2 regions of the Paenibacillus sp. B-A-8 genome follow, and region 1 is predicted to be linked to the other one. Evidence: a T-box and tRNA genes for the amino acid it is inferred to sense, from the RefSeq annotation. Region 1 holds a T-box; the other holds one or more tRNA genes.
The links. A T-box is a leader RNA that pairs with one kind of tRNA and senses whether it is charged. The one in region 1 lies ahead of metG (methionine--tRNA ligase), so its partner is inferred to be a tRNA-Met.
Positions count from the first base shown of each region.

Region 2: it encodes a tRNA-Met, which carries the amino acid that the T-box ahead of metG (methionine--tRNA ligase) is inferred to sense. The anticodon was not compared.

Region 1 covers NZ_CP183882.1:4,185,550-4,197,137, forward strand. Annotated here, with positions in the region: gene ACN6MV_RS18695 (ABC transporter ATP-binding protein) at 1-1,682, opposite strand, end outside; gene ACN6MV_RS18700 (LysR family transcriptional regulator) at 1,833-2,702, shown strand; partial or broken gene metG (methionine--tRNA ligase) at 2,699-4,342, opposite strand; T-box leader at 4,386-4,647, opposite strand; gene ACN6MV_RS18710 (DUF4362 domain-containing protein) at 4,773-5,237, shown strand; gene htpG (molecular chaperone HtpG) at 5,299-7,179, opposite strand; gene ACN6MV_RS18720 (VOC family protein) at 7,464-7,874, shown strand; gene ACN6MV_RS18725 (LysR family transcriptional regulator) at 7,857-8,732, opposite strand; gene dapA (4-hydroxy-tetrahydrodipicolinate synthase) at 8,854-9,750, shown strand; gene ACN6MV_RS18735 (DEAD/DEAH box helicase) at 9,962-11,317, opposite strand.
Region 2 covers NZ_CP183882.1:5,173,306-5,184,893, reverse strand. Annotated here, with positions in the region: gene carB (carbamoyl-phosphate synthase large subunit) at 1-2,505, shown strand, start outside; gene pyrF (orotidine-5'-phosphate decarboxylase) at 2,616-3,362, shown strand; gene pyrE (orotate phosphoribosyltransferase) at 3,359-3,997, shown strand; gene ACN6MV_RS23460 (ABC transporter substrate-binding protein) at 4,520-6,007, shown strand; gene ACN6MV_RS23455 (hypothetical protein) at 6,120-6,284, shown strand; tRNA gene ACN6MV_RS23450 (tRNA-Met) at 6,367-6,443, shown strand; tRNA gene ACN6MV_RS23445 (tRNA-Ile) at 6,489-6,562, shown strand; gene ACN6MV_RS23440 (hypothetical protein) at 6,680-6,865, opposite strand; gene ACN6MV_RS23435 (hypothetical protein) at 7,045-7,110, opposite strand; gene ACN6MV_RS23430 (GNAT family N-acetyltransferase) at 7,292-7,747, shown strand; gene ACN6MV_RS23425 (GNAT family N-acetyltransferase) at 7,823-8,299, shown strand; gene ACN6MV_RS23420 (restriction endonuclease) at 8,516-9,118, shown strand; gene ACN6MV_RS23415 (LPXTG cell wall anchor domain-containing protein) at 9,150-9,293, shown strand; gene ACN6MV_RS23410 (hypothetical protein) at 9,326-9,565, shown strand; gene ACN6MV_RS23405 (hypothetical protein) at 10,136-10,639, shown strand; gene ACN6MV_RS23400 (hypothetical protein) at 10,796-11,143, opposite strand; gene ACN6MV_RS23395 (hypothetical protein) at 11,427-11,588, opposite strand, start outside.

The DNA of each region.
Region 1 (11,588 bases):
TCACAACCACGCATCAGCTCCTCATGAGTTCCGACACCGGCGATCCGCCCTTCCTCAAATACCATAATTTTATCCGCTTGCCTTACAGTGCTCACCCTCTGCGAGACAACGAGTACGGTCATTTGCTGGCTGCTCTCTTTGAGCGCTTTACGTAGAGCCGCATCAGTAGCGAAATCCAGCGCACTGGAGGAGTCATCCAGAATTAGAATGGACGGCTTACCTACCACTGCACGAGCTATGGTCAAGCGCTGCTTCTGTCCCCCGGATAAATTAAGTCCACCACGGGATACCTGCATATTCAACCCTTCAGGCAATTTACGAATAAACTCTTCTGCTTGAGCAACAGAGGCAGCTTGCATGATTTCTTCCTCGGTTGCGTCTTCCTTACCCCAACGAATATTCTCAGCGATTGTTCCTGTGAACAGCACTGCTTTTTGCGGCACAATCCCTATTTTCTCTCGAAGCTGATGCAGCTTATAATCTCTGACATTCACTCCATCCACTTTAACTTCACCTTGCACCACATCATAAAAACGTGGAATCAGGTTCACAAAAGTAGATTTACCAGATCCCGTACTGCCAATCAACCCTACAGTCTCTCCGCGGTTAATGACTACCGATATACCCTCTAATGCCAACTCACCAGTTGTATTATAACCAAACGATACACGTTCGAATGAAATAGCAGGAGCGGTATGATTTGGTTCAGCCATCATAACATTTCCTTCCTCGGACACGGATGCTTTGACACTCAGCACTTCATTCACGCGATTGGCAGAGGATGAGGCTTTTGTAAAAATAATAACCAGGTTAGAGACCACTATAAGTGCCAGCAAGATTTGAGTGACATAATTGATGAAGGCAATGATCTCACCCTGTGACAACCGGCCCCCGTCAATATGAATTCCACCTACCCATAAAATAGCTATGATCGCCGCGTTTACTACAAGTGTCGTCATCGGTCCAAGTAAAGCAGAAATCCGCGAGACTCTGATCGCTGTAGTGGTTAAATCCTCAGACGAGGCATCAAAACGTTCTTTTTCCGTACGTCTCTTAGCAAAAGCACGAATGACCCGAATTCCTGACAAATTCTCACTAAGTACGAGTGCAAGTGCATCCAGCTTCTGTTGATACAATCGATACAAAGGAGCGCTTCGAGTGATAATGAAATATAAAATAATCCCAAAAATCGGCGTTGCCGCTATTAGGATCAGCGATAACCTAAAATCCAAGATCATCGACATTATGATAGCTCCGATGCAGATAAACGGTGCACGAATAACCAGGCGAATCAGCATGGCAACAGCAATCTGCAGCTGGTTTACATCATTAGTAATCCGGTTAATCAGCGTAGGCGTACCGAACGTATCCAGCTCAGCGTACGATAAGGATGTAATATGATTGAACATTTTATTACGAAGCGTCGTGCCGAATCCCTGAGATGCTCGTGCCGCATAGTATTGACATACCATAGAGCAGCCGAAGCCAAGTAGAGACATCAGCACCATCAAGCCACCCATGCGGTATACATAAGCACTGTCATGATTTCCGACCCCATTATTGATGATTAATGCGACAATGGTTGGCAGAATCAGCTCCAGAATCGCTTCCATCAGCTTAAAGATTGGACCGATGATGGCTTCTTTTTTGTACGGTTTTAAATAAACTGCAATTTTGAACAACGTCATCCACACCCAACATAAGAAGTATTTAAGCATTTGAAATATGTATAATAACAGTTATGATTATGGCATATCTACTCACATATTAATAATATTTGATTCGTATCGCTCCCATACGATAAACATATCTCAAGTTCGGAGGATTCTTTTATGGATATTAGACAACTTAAATATTTTATGGCTATCGCTGAGGAAGGGCAGATTACTTCCGCGGCCAGAAAGCTGCAAATGGCCCAGCCTCCGCTCAGTCAGCAGCTTAAGCTGCTTGAGGAAGAACTAGGCGTCAAGCTTGTAGATCGAGGTCCGCGCAGTGTGCAGCTTACCGAAGCAGGAGCCATTTTACGTGATCGGGCTCAACAAATTCTGGAGCTGGCTGATTCCACTGCCCGAGAGCTCAATGATTTTGTCAAAGGCTTAAAAGGAACGCTCGCCATTGGTACGGTGTCTTCCTCAGGAGCGACCCTGCTCCAAGATCGACTTTGTGAGTTCCACAAAACGTATAAAGGCGTTAAATTTGAAATCCATGAAGGGAATACCTTCAGAATCATCGACCTTTTGAACAAGGGTATTGTCGAGATTGGCATTGTTCGGACACCCTTTAATGCTACAAATTTAGAATGTCTTTACACACAGGCTGAGCCTATGATTGCCGTAATGACTCCAGAGTATGACTGGAAAACAGATGAAAACTTCATTGAGATCGGTGAGTTAAAAGATAAGCCGCTCATTATCTACCGCCGTTTTGAGCAGCTTATCCGGGAAACCTGTCTTGAGAACGGCTTTGATCCGCTAATTTTCTGCATGAATGATGATGCGCGAACAACACTGCTCTGGGCAAACGCTGGTCTTGGCATTGGAATCATCCCCAAATCCGCTTTCGAATTAACGAGTAATCGTAATTTGATCTATAAAGAAATCAGTAGTGAGTCGCTTCGCACGCGAGTCGCCGCCGTCTGGATCAAGGATAAATACTTATCATCATTGGCTTCAAAGTTTATTGAGAGCTTCAAGAATGGTTAATTCACTTGTTGTTGAATGAGCCTATCCTCTTCTTCTTTAATACGACTAATATCAATCCGTTCAAACAACAATTGTAAATCAGTTATCTGTTGATAAGGGGGAACTGCGCAGGGCTGCCAATTCGGTTGTTCAAGCGATAAGAACCCCCTGATCTTCTCACAAGAAAAAGGTAGAAACGGATGCAGCAAACTTGCCAAATTAGCGATAATCTGAACGCAAGTAAATATTGTAGAATCACAGGCTTCCCGATCCTCTTTTACCTGAATCCAAGGCTTTTGCCGATCAAAATACTGATTTGCCTTACGTACATAAGAAAAAATATACTCCAGCGCATCCTTTAAATCTCCCGCTTCAATTAGGCGCCCTGACTCCAGATACAAGAGGTCAATATTGTCCCTCCACCCCTTATCTAATTCTCCCTTCGGCACTTTCCCTTCATAAAACTTATCCACAAAAGCCAATGAACGATTCACAAAGTTACCAAATGCTCCAAGCAGCTCACCATTATGACTATAAATAAACTCTCTCCAGGAAAAATCCGTATCCCGCTTCTCAGGCCCGTTGGCAATTAAAAAATAACGAATAGAGTCAGGATGATACCGTTCTAGAATATCAGGTACCCAGACCGCCCAATTACGGCTAGTGGAGAACTTCTGCCCTTCAAGGGTTAAATATTCGCTAGATATAATCCGGTCCGGTAAATGTAACTCTTTTGCTCCTAATAAGACGGCTGGCCATATCAAGGTATGAAAAGGAATATTGTCTTTACCATGTACATAATAAGCGGTAATATCCTCATTTTTCTCTGACCAAAATTCCTCCCAGCTCCCCCCAGATTGTATGGCCCACTGCTTGCTGGCTGATAAATAACCACTTACCGCCTCAATCCAGACATAAATCTTCTTATCTTCAAATCCAGCTACAGGAACATCTACACCCCAAGATAAGTCTCTGGTTACTGCCCGATCCTGAAGCTCCTCCTTTAAATATCGTTTGGTCAGTTTTATTGCATTTTCTCTCCAGTGTACTGCTTCGTCTACATAATCAGTTAATTCAGATTGAAATTTAGATAAGCTAAGATAAAAATGTTCTGTCGGCCGTTCTGTCGGTGTATTCCCACATAATTTACAGACTCTGTCCAATAAATCGGCAGGGTCTAGAATCGTAGAACAATAATCGCATTGATCTCCACGCGCCCGCTGTCCACATACCGGACAAGTGTCTTCCACATATCTGTCTGGCAAAAATCGCTGGTCTACCTCGCAGTAACATTGCGCAATGGTTTTTTTATATAAATGACCATTCTCTAGCAGCTTCGCAAACAACTCTTGCACGACCTTATGATGCTGCTGTTAATCCGTTCGAGTATATAGATCATAACTAAATCCCAGCTCTTCAAAACACTTCAGAAACTCTTCGTGGTATCGACTTGCAAAAGCTTCGGGTGTGATCCCTTCATTAGCAGCCTGAACCGCTACAGGTGTGCCATGACAATCGCTGCCTGACACATATAAAACGTTATCCCCCTTGCTGCGAAAATAGCGTGCCAGCACATCCCCAGGCAACACACTTGATAATCTTCCAAGATGTAAAGATCCATTCGCATACGGCCAAGCTCCGCCTATAAACACATTACTCATTAACCTTCTCCTCCTTTTTTTAGACAACAAAAAACTCCCATCCACAAAGGACGAGAGTTCTACTCACGTGTTACCACCTAATTTTATAAATGCCTCATGACATTTACCTCTTCAGGTACGACGTTAATAAACGTTTATACCCTAGCACTATAACGGATGCAGGTTCCGGCGCAGCCTACAACCCAAAAGGTTTCGATGCGCAGCTCTGAGACCATATTCCCAAGGTTTTTCTTTACTCCTTTTCAGCGAACGGAGCTCTCTGTAAAAAGAATTGCCGTGGTACTCTTTCTCTTCTTTGCTTTTACATATTCAAGTTACAGGAAATAATACTCAATTTGTTGTTTATTGTCACTGCGAAACATCAAGCTCACTGTAACTTTTCCAGTTAATTTCCGTCTTTTATATAAATAAGTTACAAGGAGGTCCCTCAGTGAAAAAAGTAAATTTACTTGTACTCTCTGTTCTTTTACTAGCAGGAGTATGGGGTTGTTCCGATAATAAAGTTAATTCTGTTCCCAAAAGTGAACCCTATACTTCCAAAGAAGCCATCAGTAGGGGAGATATTGTTTCATTTAAAAAAGTGTACAACCTAGATAAATTCGAGCAATTTATAACTAATCTCTCCAGCAAAAAAGCAGACAATATACGCGTTACAAGTTACACAGATGAGGGTGATCCCATATTTAAGGATTTGAAGTTTGATGGCAGTATAATTAATTATAGCTATGATACTTCTAATGATGAATTTGGTGGGAGCAACAAAGGTTTCAGAACCGATACTTGCTCCGAAGTGACGAGTAAAAAAAGCACACAAGGTGAAATTATCTATTCGATCAGCGGTTGCACAAATAATGACTCTGAAATTGATTACTACCTTTTTCGCACAACAGAATGAAATACTGAAATAAAAAAGACCACCCAATCATAATACAATTGGATGGTCTCTGTACTTCATATTATTTCATGATTTTGCAAATATCATTGGTGAATTGAACAGGATCACTAACCTGTAGACCTTCAATCAACAGGGCTTGGTTGTACAGCAGGTTCGTGTATAAACCGAGCTTTTCTTTGTCGTTCTCTGCTGCCGCCTTCAAGGACTGGAATACTTCGTGATGGATGTTGATTTCGAGTACCTTGTCCGCTTGAACCTCTTGGCCATTCGGCATCGATTTCAAGATTTTTTCCATCTCGATGGTCAGTTCGCCTTCAGCAGAGAGACATACCGGATGAGTCTTCAAACGTTTGGAAGCTTTAACATTTTTCACTTTGCCGGACAGGATGTCCTTCATCGCTTCAAAAAGCTCCTTGTTTTCGTTCTCTTCCGCTTCCGTTGGCTTGTCCGCTTCGTCAGCTTCAATACCAAGATCTCCGCTGGATACAGACTTAAATTCTTTTTCCTTATAAGACATGATCATCTTGATTGCAAATTCATCAATATCATCAGTGAAGTAGAGAATTTCAAATCCTTTATCCGAAACAAGCTCAGTTTGCGGGAGTTTCTCGATTCTGTCGATTGACTCTCCGGAAGCATAGTAGATATACTTCTGATCTTCTGGCATTCTAGACACATATTCGTCCAGCGTTACCAGCTTTTTCTCCTTGGAGGAGTAGAACATCAGCAGATCTTGAAGGGTATCTTTGTGCATACCATAATCGTTGTACACACCAAACTTAAGCTGTCTGCCAAAAGCATTATAGAACTGCTCGTACTTCTCTCTTTCATCCTTCAGCAAGCTTTGCAGTTGGCTCTTCACTTTGTTCTTAATGTTCTTAGCAATCAGAGTCAGCTGACGGTCATGCTGGAGCATCTCTCTGGAGATGTTCAAGGAAAGATCCTCTGAATCCACCATACCTTTTACAAAGCTGAAGTAATCAGGCAAGAGATCCGCACATTTGTTCATGATCAACACACCGTTGGAATACAGCTCAAGACCTTTTTCATATTCCTTTGTGTAATAGTCAAACGGTGTATTTTCTGGGATGAACAAAATCGCATTGTACACTACAGCACCATCGGCACTGATATGAATATGTTTAAGCGGCTTGTCGAAGCCGTAACGCTTCTCTGCATAGAAGTTATCGTAATCTTCCGTAGTCAGCTCGCTTTTGTTCTTACGCCAGATTGGCACCATGCTGTTCACGGTTTGTTCTTGAATAACTTCTTCGAACTCGTTCTCCGTACCTTCTTTTGGCTTTGACTCCTTCACGTCCATTTTGATTGGGAAACGGATGAAGTCGGAGTATTTTTTAATGATGGATTTCAGGCGGTATTCTTCCAAATATTCATCATATTGATCTTCTTCAGTATTGTCTTTAATTTTCAAAATTACATCAGTACCCACAGAATCCTTCTCGACAGACTCGATAGTATAGCCGTCAGCGCCCTTAGACTCCCATTTAAAGGCTTCCTCGCTGCCTAGAGCCTTACTGATCACCGTTACATCATCTGCCACCATAAAAGCAGCATAGAAGCCAACACCGAACTGTCCGATGATATTATGACCATCTTTAGCTTCATTCTCTTTCTTAAAAGCAAGAGATCCGCTCTTCGCGATCGTTCCCAGGTTATTCTCCAGTTCCTCTTGCGTCATACCGATACCAGTATCGGAGATCGTCAGAGTTCTGTTCGCCTTATCGGCAGTCACTTTAATATAATAATCTTCTTTATTGAAGACCAGGCTTTCGTCAGATAATGCTTTGTAATAGATCTTATCAATCGCATCACTTGCATTGGAAATTAGCTCGCGCAGGAAAATTTCCCGTTGTGTATAAATGGAGTTAATCATCATTTCCAGCAATCTTTTCGATTCGGCTTTAAACTCTTTTTTGGCCATGAATAAATAGATCTCCTTTCAAAATAAACATCTTGTCCAACATTTCGTGATTAGCACTCTTGTTAGATGAGTGCTAATTCTTCTTTTTATATAACATAAACTGATTTTGAATGTCAATATTTACAGTGACTTTCTTTAAAGAATGCTATCTTTTACATACAAATTTAAGATTTTATTGATCATTAATGACCCACTTGCGCGTAGGCTGATTCTATGTTTTAAATAGACTAGACGCATAAATTCCAAATAAAGGGTTATCATTATCAGACCTAGGAGGAATTCGAATGAATAAACAAGCACAGTCCATTGTAAATCCCATAGCAAAAAGCCCCGTAAAAAACCTTATTGGCAGTGTATTTATTCCCGTAAACGATATTGAAAAAGCCCGTAGCTGGTATTGCCATGTCCTAGGACTCCAGGAAGCAGATCATCCGATTATGAACGGTCATTTATGCCCGTTAACTATGCAAGGAAGCACTGGGATCATTCTGGACACCATGCCCATGTGGGGAGGTTTAGAGCCTGAAGGGGCTCCTCCAATTCAAACACCTGCTCTTATGCTTATAACCGATGATTTGCAAGCCTCTTTCAACTATATGAAGGAGCTCGGTGTAGAGATAGTAACCGAAATTCAAGATCAACAATGGTTTGTGGTGAAAGACCCTGATGGGAATAAACTAATGATTTGCAAGTAACATTTGCGTTAGAAATTGCAATGGCTGAGACTTCCACTTCTTAGGATGCATCAAAAGCTGCAGATCGAAGTGAATTTCTGGATGCGCGAAGGACAGCTCGGCCAAGTTACCCCGCTCAATTTCTTCCTCTGCAACAATTTTCGGGAGTAATGCAATCCCTAAACCATTCATAACACATCGTTTTATCGCTTCTAGATTCGAAAGCTCAAAACCAATGCGGAATATAATCCCGTGCTCTTTTAACAAGTTCTCGAACAGACTCCGGTAAATACAGCTCTCTTCAGAAACAATTAATTCACAGTTATTTAGATCCTGTAGCGTTACCGTTTCCATCTGGGCAAGAGGATGATTAACGGGGGCTATCAAGACGAGCGGTTCATCTCTAATGATCGTACGATCCAGCAAAGAATCCGTTGTGGTACGATCGAGCATCAGACCGATGTCTACTTCCCCATCTTTTATTTTGGCCACAAGGTTAGCTTCCTGCATCGTTTGTAGATGGATATCAAGTTTCGGGAATTTCGTCCTCAACTGCTGTAAGTAGGGTGGCAAGTAGAATGCAGCTAAAGAATCAATCGTACCAATCGTTAGCGTACCTCCTATTTGCTGGGCAATGGTTTCTTTTGAACGGTCATACAGATCCAAAATCTCCACGAATAGCTTCAAAAGCTCTTCACCAGGCGGGGTTAGACGCAGCACTCGACCATGCCTTTCTATTAAAGGCACTCCGTATTCCTTCTCTATCTTCTGTATTTGCATCGTAACACTCGACTGCGCGTAACCTAGCTCTTCAGCAGCCCGTGTAAAGCTCTGACGTTTAGCCACCTCGCGGAATGTTCGTAAATAGGTTAAATCCATAACCTCACCCTAACATCAATATTTTTGATGATACACATCATTTATTATAGCTAACGACGATGCAACATTCCATGGTAAAGTGTATGTAGAGGAATTAAAATATTATGGAGGCCGATAATTTATGCTTACAGAACAACAGATTTATGGAATTTATGTCCCCGTGGTCACCCCGTTCAATGCTGCTGGTGAAGTCGATTTGGATTCGTATCAGCGTTATGTAAAGAACATTATTAACAACAGCATACAAGGTCTGGTCGTTAATGGAACCACCGGTGAATCGCCAACTGTAACCGTAAATGAAATGCAGCTTCTAGTAAACACTTCTCGTGAGCTTTTACAATCTACATCTATCCCCTTAGTAGTCGGTACAGGAACCAATGACACAGCTTCTACGGTAGCACGTACAGAGATCGCAGCTAACCTTGGTGCTGATTGCGCGCTAGTAGTCGTCCCTTATTATAGTCGTCCTTCGCAAGAAGGCATCATTGCCCATTTCCGTAAAGCAGCAGAAGTAGGCATTCCAATCATGGCTTATGACATTCCAAGTCGTACGGGTACTGCTATGACCGTAGATACTGCACGTACAATCCTAGAAATGAATAATGTTGTCGGATTAAAAGACTGTTCGGGCAGCACCAAATTGGTTACTGAGCTAGTTCGTACGGGTACCAAACCGGTGCTCGGCGGCGACGATTCACTCTTTTACGAAATGCTTAGCTGCGGAGCAACTGGAGGTATGCTTGCTACTGCGAACGTTTATCCAGCAGAATGTATCCGTATATACGAAGCTTTCAAATCCGGTCAATTAGACTTAGCTAAAGAAAACTTTGAACAACTGCTGCCGATCATCCGCCTCTTGTTCAAGGAATCGAATCCCGCTCCAATCAAATGGATGCTTAACCAGAATGGCCTAATCGATTCGGATACGCTTCGCCTCCCTATGACTTCCATCAGCACAGCGCTTCAACAAGAGCTTGGTTCTTATGTTCAGGACAACGCGATTGAAGCCACCGCATAAGAGAATATAACAGCCGTTATACAGTGAGGAACTGTTTAGCGGCTGTTTTTTTGCCTCTCTCCATTTTAAAGGTGACGAATACATCTTTATCTGTGTCAAAAACTATACCCTCTCTTGAATTCACCTTATCATCAAATAACAAAAAAACCATCAGATATACTCTGACGGTTTTGAGATCTTATTATGATAAACGTCCAGCTTTCAAAACAACTTATCTGCTGCTCGTTTGTCTTCCTTTAGTGAACCACTCGGACTTTGGCTTTAATGGAGGGTTAGACTTTGGCTTTGCTTTGGCAGGTTTAGATGCCGCTGGTTTTGAAGCTGCTGGTTTAGCTGATGACGGTTTACCAGATGACGGTCTGGAATTCGCTGGTCTTGAACCTGACGGTTTCGAAGATCGTTCTGTCTTCATCTGCGTTTTACGAGACATCGGATACGGGTGATCCTTCACCTCTGGAATCGATTTCCCGATCAATTTCTCGATATCTTTAAGGAACGGAAGCTCTTCAGATTCGCAAAAAGAAATTGCAGTTCCACTCAGCCCCGCTCTGCCCGTACGTCCGATTCGGTGCACATAAGTTTCTGGAATATTCGGCAAGTTGAAGTTGATTACATGAGACAGCTCATCGATATCAATTCCGCGCGCGGCGATATCCGTAGCGACTAGAACGCGGGTTGCACCACTTTTAAAATTCCGCAATGCATTCTGACGATCATTCTGTGATTTATTGCCGTGAATGGCTTGTGCAGAAATGTTCACCTTCGCTAGGTCACGTGTAACACGGTCAGCACCACGTTTGGTCCGAGTAAACACTAGAGCAGAGACAATCGATTTATCCTGTAACAAAAGATTCAATTGATTCTGTTTATTTCCGTTTTCTAATAAATAGATCGATTGTTCGATTCTATCCGCAGTAGAAGATACGGGGGTGATTTCTACTTTCACTGGGTTCACAAGCAAGGTTTTGATCAATTTTGAGATCTCAGTAGGCATCGTTGCAGAGAAGAATAATGTTTGTTTCTTCGTAGGCATTTTAGCGATGATTCGTTTCACATCATGGATAAAGCCCATATCTAGCATACGGTCAGCTTCATCCAAGACAAGAATTTGGACATGCTGCAAATCCACACGTTTTTGATTGATCAGGTCGATAAGTCTACCAGGTGTAGCTATTAGAATATCAGCACCTTGATTCAGGGCACGCTCTTGCACTTTCTGTGATACACCGCCAACGATGGCAGCAGAGCGGATATCTGTATATTGGCTATACGCTTTTATGTTATCAGCAATTTGGATCGCTAGTTCTCTTGTTGGTGTTAAGATCAGCGAGCGAATGCGTCGCACATTGTTTGTTTTGTTGGAATTGGTTTGTTCGCTTAATAATTGAATAATAGGTACAGAAAATGCAGCTGTCTTTCCTGTTCCCGTTTGAGCACATCCAAGTAAATCTCTGCCAGCTAATACGGCTGGGATCGATTGTTCCTGTATAGGTGTAGGTGATGTATAGTTTTCTTTGGTTAAAGCCTTTAAAATCGCAGGCATAATATTCAGTTCGTTAAATGTCATTCTAGTCTCCTTAATTTCTAATACATATATTCTTTACATTAAATCCATTTTTCACGTCATAAACAATAATCATAACATAATTAGTCACATAATAATAGATATTCTTTATCATCACACCAATTTTCATTAAAAATCCATTTCAGGATACGATCCACTTTGCTATTCAAACAGTTTAAACATCTGCCAGTTTAACTAGCGTATCAGCCACATAACGGTTCTAAGCACACAACAAAAAAAGCGGAGGATTTCTCCCCCGCTTCCTATGATTGTT
Region 2 (11,588 bases), 990 kb from region 1:
GTACATACAGGTGACAGTATTGTTGTGGCACCTAGCCAGACGTTGTCAGATCGCGAATATCAAATGCTGCGTACAGCTTCGCTCAAAATCATCCGCGCCCTGAATATTGAGGGTGGATGTAACGTACAGTTCGCACTTGATCCACAAAGCTATCAATATTATGTAATCGAAGTAAACCCACGTGTCAGCCGTTCCTCGGCCTTGGCTTCCAAAGCAACTGGATATCCAATTGCCAAAATGGCTGCCAAAATCGCAATGGGTTACACGCTGGATGAAATCATCAATCCGGTTACCGGACAGACCTATGCATGCTTCGAGCCTACACTTGACTATATCGTAAGTAAAATTCCACGCTGGCCGTTCGACAAGTTCATTCACGCGAACCGTAAACTGGGTACGCAAATGAAAGCGACAGGCGAAGTAATGGCGATCGGCCGTACTTTTGAAGAGTCGATTCATAAAGCGATTCGTTCCTTGGAAATTGGTGTACACCGTTTCCGTCTGCCAGGTGCAGAGACATTGGAAGAGAGCGTGCTGCGTGAACGTCTTGCGAAGCCTGACGATGAGCGTCTGTTCCTGATTGCTGAAGCTTTCCGTCGTGGTTACGGGTTGCAAGAGATCCAGGATATTACGAACGTAGACTGGTGGTTCCTCTCCAAAATTGAAGGTTTGATTAACTTTGAAGAAGTGATTCGCGGTGAAGAAACGTTGTCTGCGGAAACTCTATACCAAGCGAAACGCAAGGGCTTTACAGACCGTGCAATTGCTGAGATTCGTGCAGAAGGACAAGCGGACGGCAAGTTTACTAAAGAAGCTGATGTGCGCGCGCTACGTTTGGAGCAAGGTTTAACACCTGTATTCAAAATGGTAGATACTTGTGCGGCTGAGTTCGAAGCTACTACACCTTACTACTACTCGACTTATGAGACTGAGAACGAAGTCATTCATTCTGACAAGCAAAAGGTTATTGTGCTGGGATCTGGTCCAATCCGGATCGGTCAAGGGATTGAGTTCGATTACTCTACAGTGCATGCAGTATGGGCTATTCAGAAGGCTGGATATGAAGCGGTTATCATCAATAATAACCCTGAGACGGTATCTACAGACTTCAATACTTCGGACCGGTTGTATTTTGAACCACTATTCTTCGAAGATGTTATGAACGTAATTGCACAAGAGAATCCGATTGGAGTTATCGTTCAATTCGGTGGTCAGACTGCGATTAACCTTGCGGCACCTCTAAGTGCTGCTGGTGTGAAGATTCTTGGAACTAGTCTTGACAGCATTGATGAAGCTGAGAACCGTAAAAAATTCGAAGCATTGCTGGCACGTCTTGATATCGCTCAACCGAAGGGTAAGACAGTTACAGACGTGGATCAAGCCGTAGAAACTGCACAATCCCTTGGATATCCGGTGCTGGTTCGTCCTTCCTACGTACTAGGCGGACGTGCAATGGAAATTGTATATAACGATACTGAACTGCTCAGCTACATGGTAGAAGCGGTGAAAGTGAATCCAGAGCATCCGGTATTGATTGACCGTTACATGTTAGGTAAAGAGGTTGAGGTAGACGCGATTTGTGATGGTGAGACAGTAGTTATTCCAGGTATCATGGAACATGTCGAGCGTGCAGGTGTTCACTCCGGTGACTCCATCGCTGTATATCCTCCGCAATATCTGGATGAAGGTCTGAAAGCGAAAATTGCCGAAATCACTATCAAGATCGCTAAGGAACTGAAGACGATTGGACTGGTTAACATCCAGTTTGTTATCTATCAGAACGAAGTGTACGTAATCGAAGTAAATCCGCGCTCCTCGCGTACGGTTCCTTTCCTGAGCAAGGTGACAGGAATCCCAATGGCGCATTTGGCAACCAAGATCATTCTCGGCAGCAAGCTGAAGGATGACGGTTATACAGAAGGTTTGTGGCCGGAAAGCGATTATGTATCGGTTAAAGTGCCGGTGTTCTCTTTTGCTAAACTGCGCAGAGTAGAACCTACACTCGGACCTGAAATGAAATCAACCGGTGAAGTTATGGGCCGTGATAAATTGTACGCCAAAGCTTTATACAAAGGTCTGATCGGAGCAGGGATGAAAATTCCAGCTACAGGCGCTATCATCGTTACGGTGGCAGATAAGGATAAAGCAGAAGCTGTAGAACTTATGAAAGGCTTCCACTCCATGGGTTACAAAATCATTGCTACTGGAGGCACGGCACAAGCGCTTGAAGAAGCAGGCCTCAACGTAATGAATGTGAATAAACTGGATGAAGGTGCGCCTAACATTCTCGACTTGATTCGTGGCGGGCAAGCCAACTTCGTCTTTAATACACTGACTAAAGGCAAAACACCAGAACGTGACGGATTCCGTATCCGCCGTGAAGCGGTTGAGAATGGCGTCGTATGTATGACTTCACTGGATACAGTAACTGCACTTCTCAGAATGCTGCAGACGATTAACTTCTCGTCACAGTCCATGCCTGCTTTTGTCGGACAATTGAACTAATCTCATAAAGATGCATAGGGCGGTTTGCGTTTACGCAGACCGTTCCGCTATGCCTAGGGTCTAATAAATAAAGGGTGTGGATGTAGTCTGCACTGGATAGGAGCATGGTTATGGGAGTTGGAGATGTAGAGTGGAAAGCAATGGCGAATCGACTGATGATCGCCTTGGATTATCCTGATGTGACTGGAGCAAGAGCCCTGATCGATAAGCTTGAAGGCATTCCTTGCTATATGAAGGTAGGCATGCAGTTGTTCTATGCGGCAGGACCTGAATTTATTCAAGAGCTGAAATCTCGCGGCTATTCTGTGTTCGTCGATGTGAAAATGCATGATATCCCTAACACGGTCAAAGGTGGCGCTCAAAGTCTTACTACTCTTGGCGCTGATATGTTTAACGTACATGCGGCAGGGGGCACAGCTATGATGGCGGCAGCACGTGAAGGAGCGGCTTCAGCAATCAGTGCTAATGCTGCACTTAAGATGCCTTTGATTATTGCAGTTACCCAGCTAACCAGTACGAGTCAAGAAGTGATGAATAATGAAATTGGGATCGCAGGTGAGGTAGCGGATACTGTGGTAAGATACGCTAAGCTGGCAGCCGATGCAGGTCTAGATGGTGTAGTGGCTTCGCCACAAGAATCTGCAGCTATCGCAGAAGCTTGCGGTCCAGCATTTTGCACCGTTACACCGGGAATCCGGCCAGCAGGTGCTTCATTAGATGATCAGTCCCGGGTTATGACACCTGGAAAAGCCATTCGTCAAGGTAGCCACTACCTTGTTGTAGGACGGCCGATTACAGCTTCACCAGATCCACGTCAAGCAGCACTAAACATTATTGAGGAGATGACCCTAGCATGAGCACATTAAATAGAAGCGAACAAGTAGCAAGTTATCTGCTGGAGATTGGAGCAGTAGCACTGCGTCCACAGGAGCCTTTTACATGGACCTCTGGTATCAAATCGCCGATCTATTGCGACAATCGTCTGACTATGGCTTACCCAGAAGTTCGTAACTATATTGCAGATGCCTTCGCACAGCTTATTAAGAGCGAGTATCCGGACGCTGAAGTGATCGCAGGTACAGCAACCGCAGGTATTCCACACGCGGCTTGGGTAGCAGATAAACTTAATCTGCCAATGGCTTATATCCGTGATAAAGCTAAAGGCCACGGTAAGCAGAATCAGATCGAAGGACTGATTAAGCCGGGACAAAAGGTAGTTGTTATTGAAGATTTGATCTCCACTGGCGGAAGCTCCATTAAAGCCGCTCAGGCCGTGCAAGAAGCAGGTGCAGAAGTATTAGCAGTACTTGCAATCTTCAGCTATGAGCTGGATCGTGCAGTGGATGCTTTTGCTGCAGCTGAAATGCCATTACAAAGCTTGTCCAATTACAGCACATTGATTGATGTGGCTCTTGCACAAGGCAAAATTGAATCGACAGACGTAGAATTACTGAAGTCTTGGAGAAAAGATCCGTCATCATTTGGTCTTTAATTTTTGAATAAATTGAGTATAGTTTTGGCGAGCCTCTCACTTTATAGTGGGGGGCTTTTTTTAACTGCATAGAGTGAGACTAAAAAGAGAGACACAACATACTCAACTGTCATCACAGACAGCAATAGCTGTACTTCGTGCACTTAAACTAACTTTTCTTAGAGGAATTGGCACTATAGTTGCACTTTATGCAATTATAATCAGCTAGTTATTCGCCGGAAGCTCTTAGTAACGTGTTTTAACTGCATAGAGTGCACTTAAAAGTAGAAACAGAACATAATCACCACTAATAGATGCAGAAAGTGCAACTATCCAGTCGCAGAGGATGGAATTTTGCCGGTAACTGCACCTTTTGAAACCTCCTAGTAACATTTTTATAGGAATAATATGAAGAAATCGTAGTATAACTTTAAACGACCTGTAACTTCCCCTCCGGATTAAAGCTTTATACTGTTACTAGCATTATGGATTATTTATCCATAAGTTGTAGAAGGATCAAGTATTTTATAGGAGGATACAATAATGAATCATATAAACAACAATAAGCGACTGTGGCGCCGCTGGTTAAGCCTTGGAGTATGCGCTGCGCTGTTACTACCACTAATATCAGATGGGTGGAATACAGCTTGGGCTGAGCCTTCTAAGGCTTCAACGGAGCAGCGTGTATTGCGTATTGGGAGTCTATGGTCTGGGGAGGACGATTCTTTTTTTCGTCAACAGTTTACGGATATGTATGAATTGCAGCATCCAGAGATCAAGTTGGAGATTATTCCGGCTATAGATACGAATGAGCTTCGGTACATTAACACCTCCACAGACGCAAGCTCTGATAATTTAGAAAATATCCGAGCGATTATGGGCGGGGATAAGCCTGTTGATGTGATTGTCGGTGATAGCGCATTAGTGAACAGTTTGATAGATCATAATCTTGTCCAATCGCTGGAGCCGCTTATAGCGCGTGATCAGTATGATTTAAGCAATATGGCGCCTACAACGCTGAATGGAGTTCGTGAGCTAGGAAGAGGAAGTCTTTTTGCGTTGGCGCCGACCTTCTCGTCTAGTGCGCTTTTTTATAATAAGGGAATCTTTGATGCTGCTGGTGTCGGCTACCCAACGGACAAGATGACTTGGAATGAATTATTTACGCTGGCAGATAAGGTGACGAAGAGATCAACAAATAAAGAAACTCAGATATATGGGTTCTCGATGAACCGTTACTTAAGTGATCCATTCTGGGATATGCAGAGCTACGTCGCGCCGCTAGAACTTACAATGTACGATAATAAAGGTCAGCATATGACTGTAAATACTACACAGTGGCATCAGGCTTGGACTACTTACAGTCAGTTGGTTAAAAAGCAAATTGTACCTGGGTTAAATGGGTTGGATTTTGCAGGAACAGAAGGGGATAGCTATAGTCCAATCCAAGGGGATTTATTCCTCGCAGGAAAAGCGGCAATGGTCGTTGGGGAATACGGCTATCTCAATGATCTGGCAGTAGTGGAGCGTAATGCTGCTAAGATCAAGAATTACCATCCTTTCAAATTGGGGGTTGTTACTGTACCCACTTATCAAGAGAAGCCTGGTGTTGCCATTGGAACATGGCTTGGGAATATGATGGCTATAAGTTCTACGGCTACTAATAAAGAAGATGCTTGGGATTTGATTAAATTCGTCAACAGTAATGAGGTTGCCAAAATTAAAGCCCATAACAAGAGTGAACTGACTTCCCGCAAGGATTATATTACCGCTCAGACCCCTTCTGTAAACTTGGAAGCTTTTTATACGCTCCGACCATTACCTGCAACGGATCCTTTATTGATTAGTTTACAGATGCAGAAGCCTGGGATTAGCCGAATAAGCGATGTTGGGCGGCAATTATTCATTGATGTCTATCAGGGTAAGAAAACGGTCGAGAGTGCACTCAAAGCTTGGGAGAAGCAAGGGAATACCATGCTGGATACACTTGAAAAAGATCCCACGGTCTATTTCGACTCGATCGGTGAATGACTCTGGAATATGCCCTAAGCCACCAGTTTTCTGGTGGCTTATTTTGTGGAACTTGGGCATGATAAGTTCAGAGCGGTGTATCATAAATTTGCGAAAAGGAGAAGAGGGCATCATGAATTGGATATACTTCGCGAAACTGTTCAGGACCAGATTTCAAGCAGGTTGTTTGGCTAAAAGATTGGAGCAAGATGGCTGGATTTACGGTTATCATGACCCGCGTTTTGTAGAAATTTATCGATCCCGTAAGGGAAGGTACGGGGTTAGATTTCTGCCTTAAGAACTTTTATAAATTCTTCCTTGACGTAGACCCAATTTGTAATGTATATTATTTATTGTCGCTGTTTGAATATTTTTTCTGACGCGGGGTGGAGCAGCCCGGTAGCTCGTCGGGCTCATAACCCGAAGGCCGCAGGTTCAAATCCTGCCCCCGCAACCAATTTATTTACAACAGCAATTGTACATTCGGATATTTTTTAGATCCGGGCCCTTAGCTCAGTTGGTTAGAGCGGTCGGCTCATAACCGATTGGTCGGGGGTTCGAGTCCCTCAGGGCCCACTTAGAGAAAACCCTTACTTTGTAAGGGTTTTTTGCTGTCTATAAATATAGAAATATTAAGAAAATAGAATGGAATGGCCAGATTTTTGAGATTGCCAACGGATTTGCTAACCAGAATTATTTTTCTGCAGTTTCGAGCTGTTTTTCAGCATATTTATTCAGTTCGGCTTCAATTTTGTCAATGGCCTCTTCCTGCATGATTGGGAGTAGGTTTGAGTATCGTTCGTTGAACATCGATGGAGTCATACCCAGTCGTTCAGCAGCTACCTTTGGATTTATATAACCTCCGCCAGCTAGCAACATACTAAGTCATTATCCTCATATGAGTCTCCATATTCTTTTTTATAAGCCCCGATTTGCTTGTAGCGTTCCTTAAGGTCATCAATAATATTCTGAAAAAGTTTTACCCGTCGTATGGAATTATTCGTTTTTGGACGTTGAATGACTAAACCATCACGTGTCCAGTTGACCGTCTGAATCACCTAGAGTTCTTTCTTTTCAAAGTCGAGATCATCCCAGCGAATTCCAAGGATCTCACCACGTCTCATTCCAGTATAAATTGCCAATGAAAACACAATAGACTGGCGGGCGCCTCATCAAGCCAACAGGCAGTATAGTTTAACTTAAACTAAACTTTCCGTTTCCCGCAGTTAACATAAGGTGTAATCTGAAAGCACCTTTTTTGAAGGTGATACTCATCAAGAACCGTATTTATGAAGGAGTGACTTAATGCAAGCTATTAAATCTATAATAGATTGTCCAGAGCGTCATATAGAGTTTGCTGAATATGTTAAAGAAAAATGGCCAAACGTACAGAAGGTGGTACTCCCAAAAATTGACGAGAGTTTATCGGCTGAAGATGGTTTGCCATTAACATTTCTGTTATTAAAAAACGACAAAATAATTGGATTTTATCAATTGATTGAACAGGAATATATAATTCGAAAAGATTTATCGCCATGGATTGCTCCTTTGTTCATTGACGAGAATGAGCGAGGGCAAGGTTTAGGTTCAGTATTGTTGGAGCATGCCAGAAAAATGGTGGGGCAATTCGGATATACGAAGGTTTATATAACGACTGACCATATTCATTACTATGAGAAATATGGATTCAGAGAAATCGGTTTGGATAATTTCGAATGGGGACGACCCACCAAAATCTATGAGCACGATACTATAAAGTAATTTATCGCAACATGTTTTTTTGGGACTTAACTAACGGGAAACGATAGTTGAATCTACAGAGGGATGGTATCAAACATGGACTATGAAATCAAAATAGCGACCTTGGAACATAAAGAAATACTCAGCAACCTGTTACAATTCTATATTTATGATTTCTCAGAATTTATGGAGTTGCAGTTTGAGGCAAACGGTAAATATGGTAATTATCCAATTGATGAATATTGGTCTAAAGACCCCAATTATCCATATTTAATCAGTCTCAATGGGGAAATTATTGGATTTGTCTTAGTCAAATTAAAAAATCGGGAAGAAGATGACGCATATTTTTCTATTGCTGAATTTTTTATTGCGAAGAAGTATCGTAGGCTGGGATTAGGGAGATTGGTTGCTAAAGATATATTTGATATGCACCAGGGAAAATGGGAAGTTTACCAAATAGATAACAACAAGCCCGCTCAACTCTTTTGGAAAAAGGCAATAGAAGAGTATACAGGAGGTAAATTTACTGAACGAATTGAAGTAGGAAGAAGAACACAAGTATTCATTAGTTAATGATATTCAGGACTAGCAAGGGCTTACGCTAACGGGAAACGTGAGTCCAAAAACCAACAGTAGTCTAGGACTTTTTCTTACCAGTAATATATACATAATGTTCCAAATAATTTATATTAAGGTTATAGGGTTTGGGAGTAATGGCATTGCAATTTGGAAGAACCTCGCCGACATTGGCGAGGTTCTTATATTAATGGGGGTTGCTGGTTGATAAAAATGATAATTTTGTTGGTTATTCTTGTTATCGTTACTGCTGTTTTTGTATTCAAAGTTTTATCAAGAAAGAAGAGTTACCCTACCCAAAGTATAGTAATTGATCCACTTAAGATTACGATCCAGGACATAGACCGAATGGAAGACGGAACTGGCTTTGTAGAATATCTGTATCGTTTATTTTTGGCCATGGGTTATAGTGATGCATATAAAACGAAAGGAGGCAGAAATTTTGGATCTGACTTAGTGTTTACAGACGGGGAGGGGGTTCGAAATGTCGTTCAGGCAAAGCGTTATTCCTATCCAGTAGGGTTAGGAGCTGTTCAAGAGATCTATAGTTCCATGAGATATTACAGGGCAAAAAAGTCCATGGTAATATCCTCAAATCAATATACCTCAGCGTGTGAAGAACTTGCTAGTTATAACGCCGTAAGATTACATAGTAGAAGTGACCTTATAGAAATTATAAACTTTTTCAAGTCAGGGCAGATTGATAAAGCAAAGGATATCCTTGAGTCAGAGCCCAGGATTATACTGGATTCATGGGATAATAAAGTAATTAAGAAGGACTTCAAAGTTGAAAAACGATGGGTTGCGAAGAAATAGATAGTTCGTAGAACAAGGAGCTTTTATACTGATGAACAATGAAGATTTTCAATACAGAAATACATACTTTTTCGTAGGGAATCAAACGATTCTATGGATCACCATACTTGGCTTTGTGTTGTTAGGATTTGTATTGTTTTATTTGATTAAGAAATACATAAAGCAGAGAAAATGAGGCCAGGTATTCTAATACATAGGAGTGCTGTAATGAAGAAAATCTTCAAAGAATTTGGTGTCCATTTTTGTGCGGCAACAATTCTTCTAGGCATTTCATTATTGTTCAATGATTATGATGTTGAGGAACAACAATCTTTGTTGGTTGTAATGATGTGTGGAGCCCTCATATCTATTGGTGGATATAACTATTTGAAAAACAGAAAAGGTGTTGTTGTGATGATCGTAGGAGTTATTGTATTAGGATTAGCGCTTTGTAACTTATCTTTTTAGAAGTGATCATGTTGAGATTGTAGTTGTGCTTAAAAGCCCATAAAGAAACCAGGACAAACTCAATGGTCACATTGGTCACGAATTTGGTCACAAACTCATTTTAATTAAGTTTAATCAATATTAGATAATCCCAATAATAACAAGAATTCCTGAATAGAGTTTAAGGTATTTACCCCTTTCCTCTATATCAGTTTTTTAGAGCGGTCGGGTCATAACCGATTGGTCGGGGGTTCGAGTCCCTCGGGGCCCACTGTAAGGGTTTTTTGCTGTCTATAGGCACATAGATTCAAAGGGAAGAGAACTAGGAAGGCCCGAAATTCGAGTTTGCTAACGGATTTACTGATGCAAGATTTATCGTCATGCGCTTACCGCAGGGATAGTTTAAATCTTTTGAATGCACTAAAGAGCAGAGGGATTTATTAAATCATAAATAGAAATCTGACATTCAATTGAAGAAAGTGCTATAATTATTAAATCAGTGTGTAGAGATATTGGTCTTTTTATTGGGCCAAAAATATATGTCTCATGATACGTCTGCCATCTGAAATATGATTCACGGAGATGACAAACATGCATGGAGACACAAGACTGCCCAGAAACGGAAAAGAAGGTATATTATTTTTACTCATTATTTCAATCATTTCAGTAAACACTATTGCCCCTATTATTGTGGGATTGGAACGTGGCTTCAGTAAGGAAGTGTATATAGATACACTAAAGGTTATTCCGTTTATGTGGATGATCGTAGTTTTATCCGTAAGATTAGTTGCAGGGCCGATTGTTGGGAAAGTGATGCCGAAATTCATGGGACAAACCGATGGATTTAATGCTAGGGTGCTGTTGAATACTTTTTTGAATGTTACAGTGTTATCTATTTTACTATCGATTATCGGCACGTGGGTGGGGACGAAGCAAATAAGCCTAGAGCCACTTAAAAACTTTCTTCACATCTGGCCAAGAAACTTTGGTATAGCGTTTTGGATTGAACTATTGGTGGCGCAGCCGATCGCAAGATTTGCGATGAAAACATTACATGCTAGACAGGATCGTAAAACGGAAAATGTAAATGCGTAACTAGCTAGAATGTTGTAGAGTAGACGAATAACAAATTCAAGGAGCGTCCATGGTGGGCGTTCCTTTTTTGATTCCCTATGTTATAGCAACATTGAACAAGTAAAAGAGCCATCATAGGATTAACCTACAACGGCTCTTTTACACTATGTACTCTCTCTAAAAACAATTCTTCAAAAAAGCTTTGTAAATTTTTTCGTCTATCTCTATTAAACTCTTCTTTCCATCCTTGAACTGAACTGCAATGATATGAACTCCTTTGCTCTTAGCTGAAAGGCCAGCAAGCAAACCAACCGGTCCGAGTAGAAATCCGCCCACTAATCCTCTTCCTACAGCACTCACAGCACTTTTGGAATGAGTTTCGTCCATTATCTCATAATCCTCTACAGTGTTTTTGTCTATTGTGATTGTTTTTAAAAAACCAGTTTGCAAATTTACAATTCCAAGAGTAGACATTATTACTTTACCTTCATAGTCACCAGCTATAACTTTATTTTTTGCACCCATCTAATCACTCCTTCTTAAACACATATATTAATCGACAAAATCATTCTACTACACAAAAACTTTTGGCGATATATGGATTTTTATTTAGAATCTGATATTCTGGCATGGTAAAAGGTAAACCATATAGCCAACACAAAAAGGGCGCTGTCGCAAAGCCATGAAATGGTTTGGAAGCAGTGCCCTTTTTGCGTATCCAGCTAGACTTCTCTAATGGGTATGGCGACCGAAATGCTGTCGTAATCGTTGTCCCAATCGCTGTATGCTGGGTTTCCGACCAACATCCCTATAGTTTCATACTATCCCAGAGCTTCTGGAATGCCCCAGATTCGACTTCGAAGAATACCGGTGCCTGACCGTAACGTACAAGTCCTTGACCGAACAGCGTCAGCTCTACCCGGGCGTTGTCTTCCAACTGTAGATAGATGATCTTGCGCTCTTCGCTGTC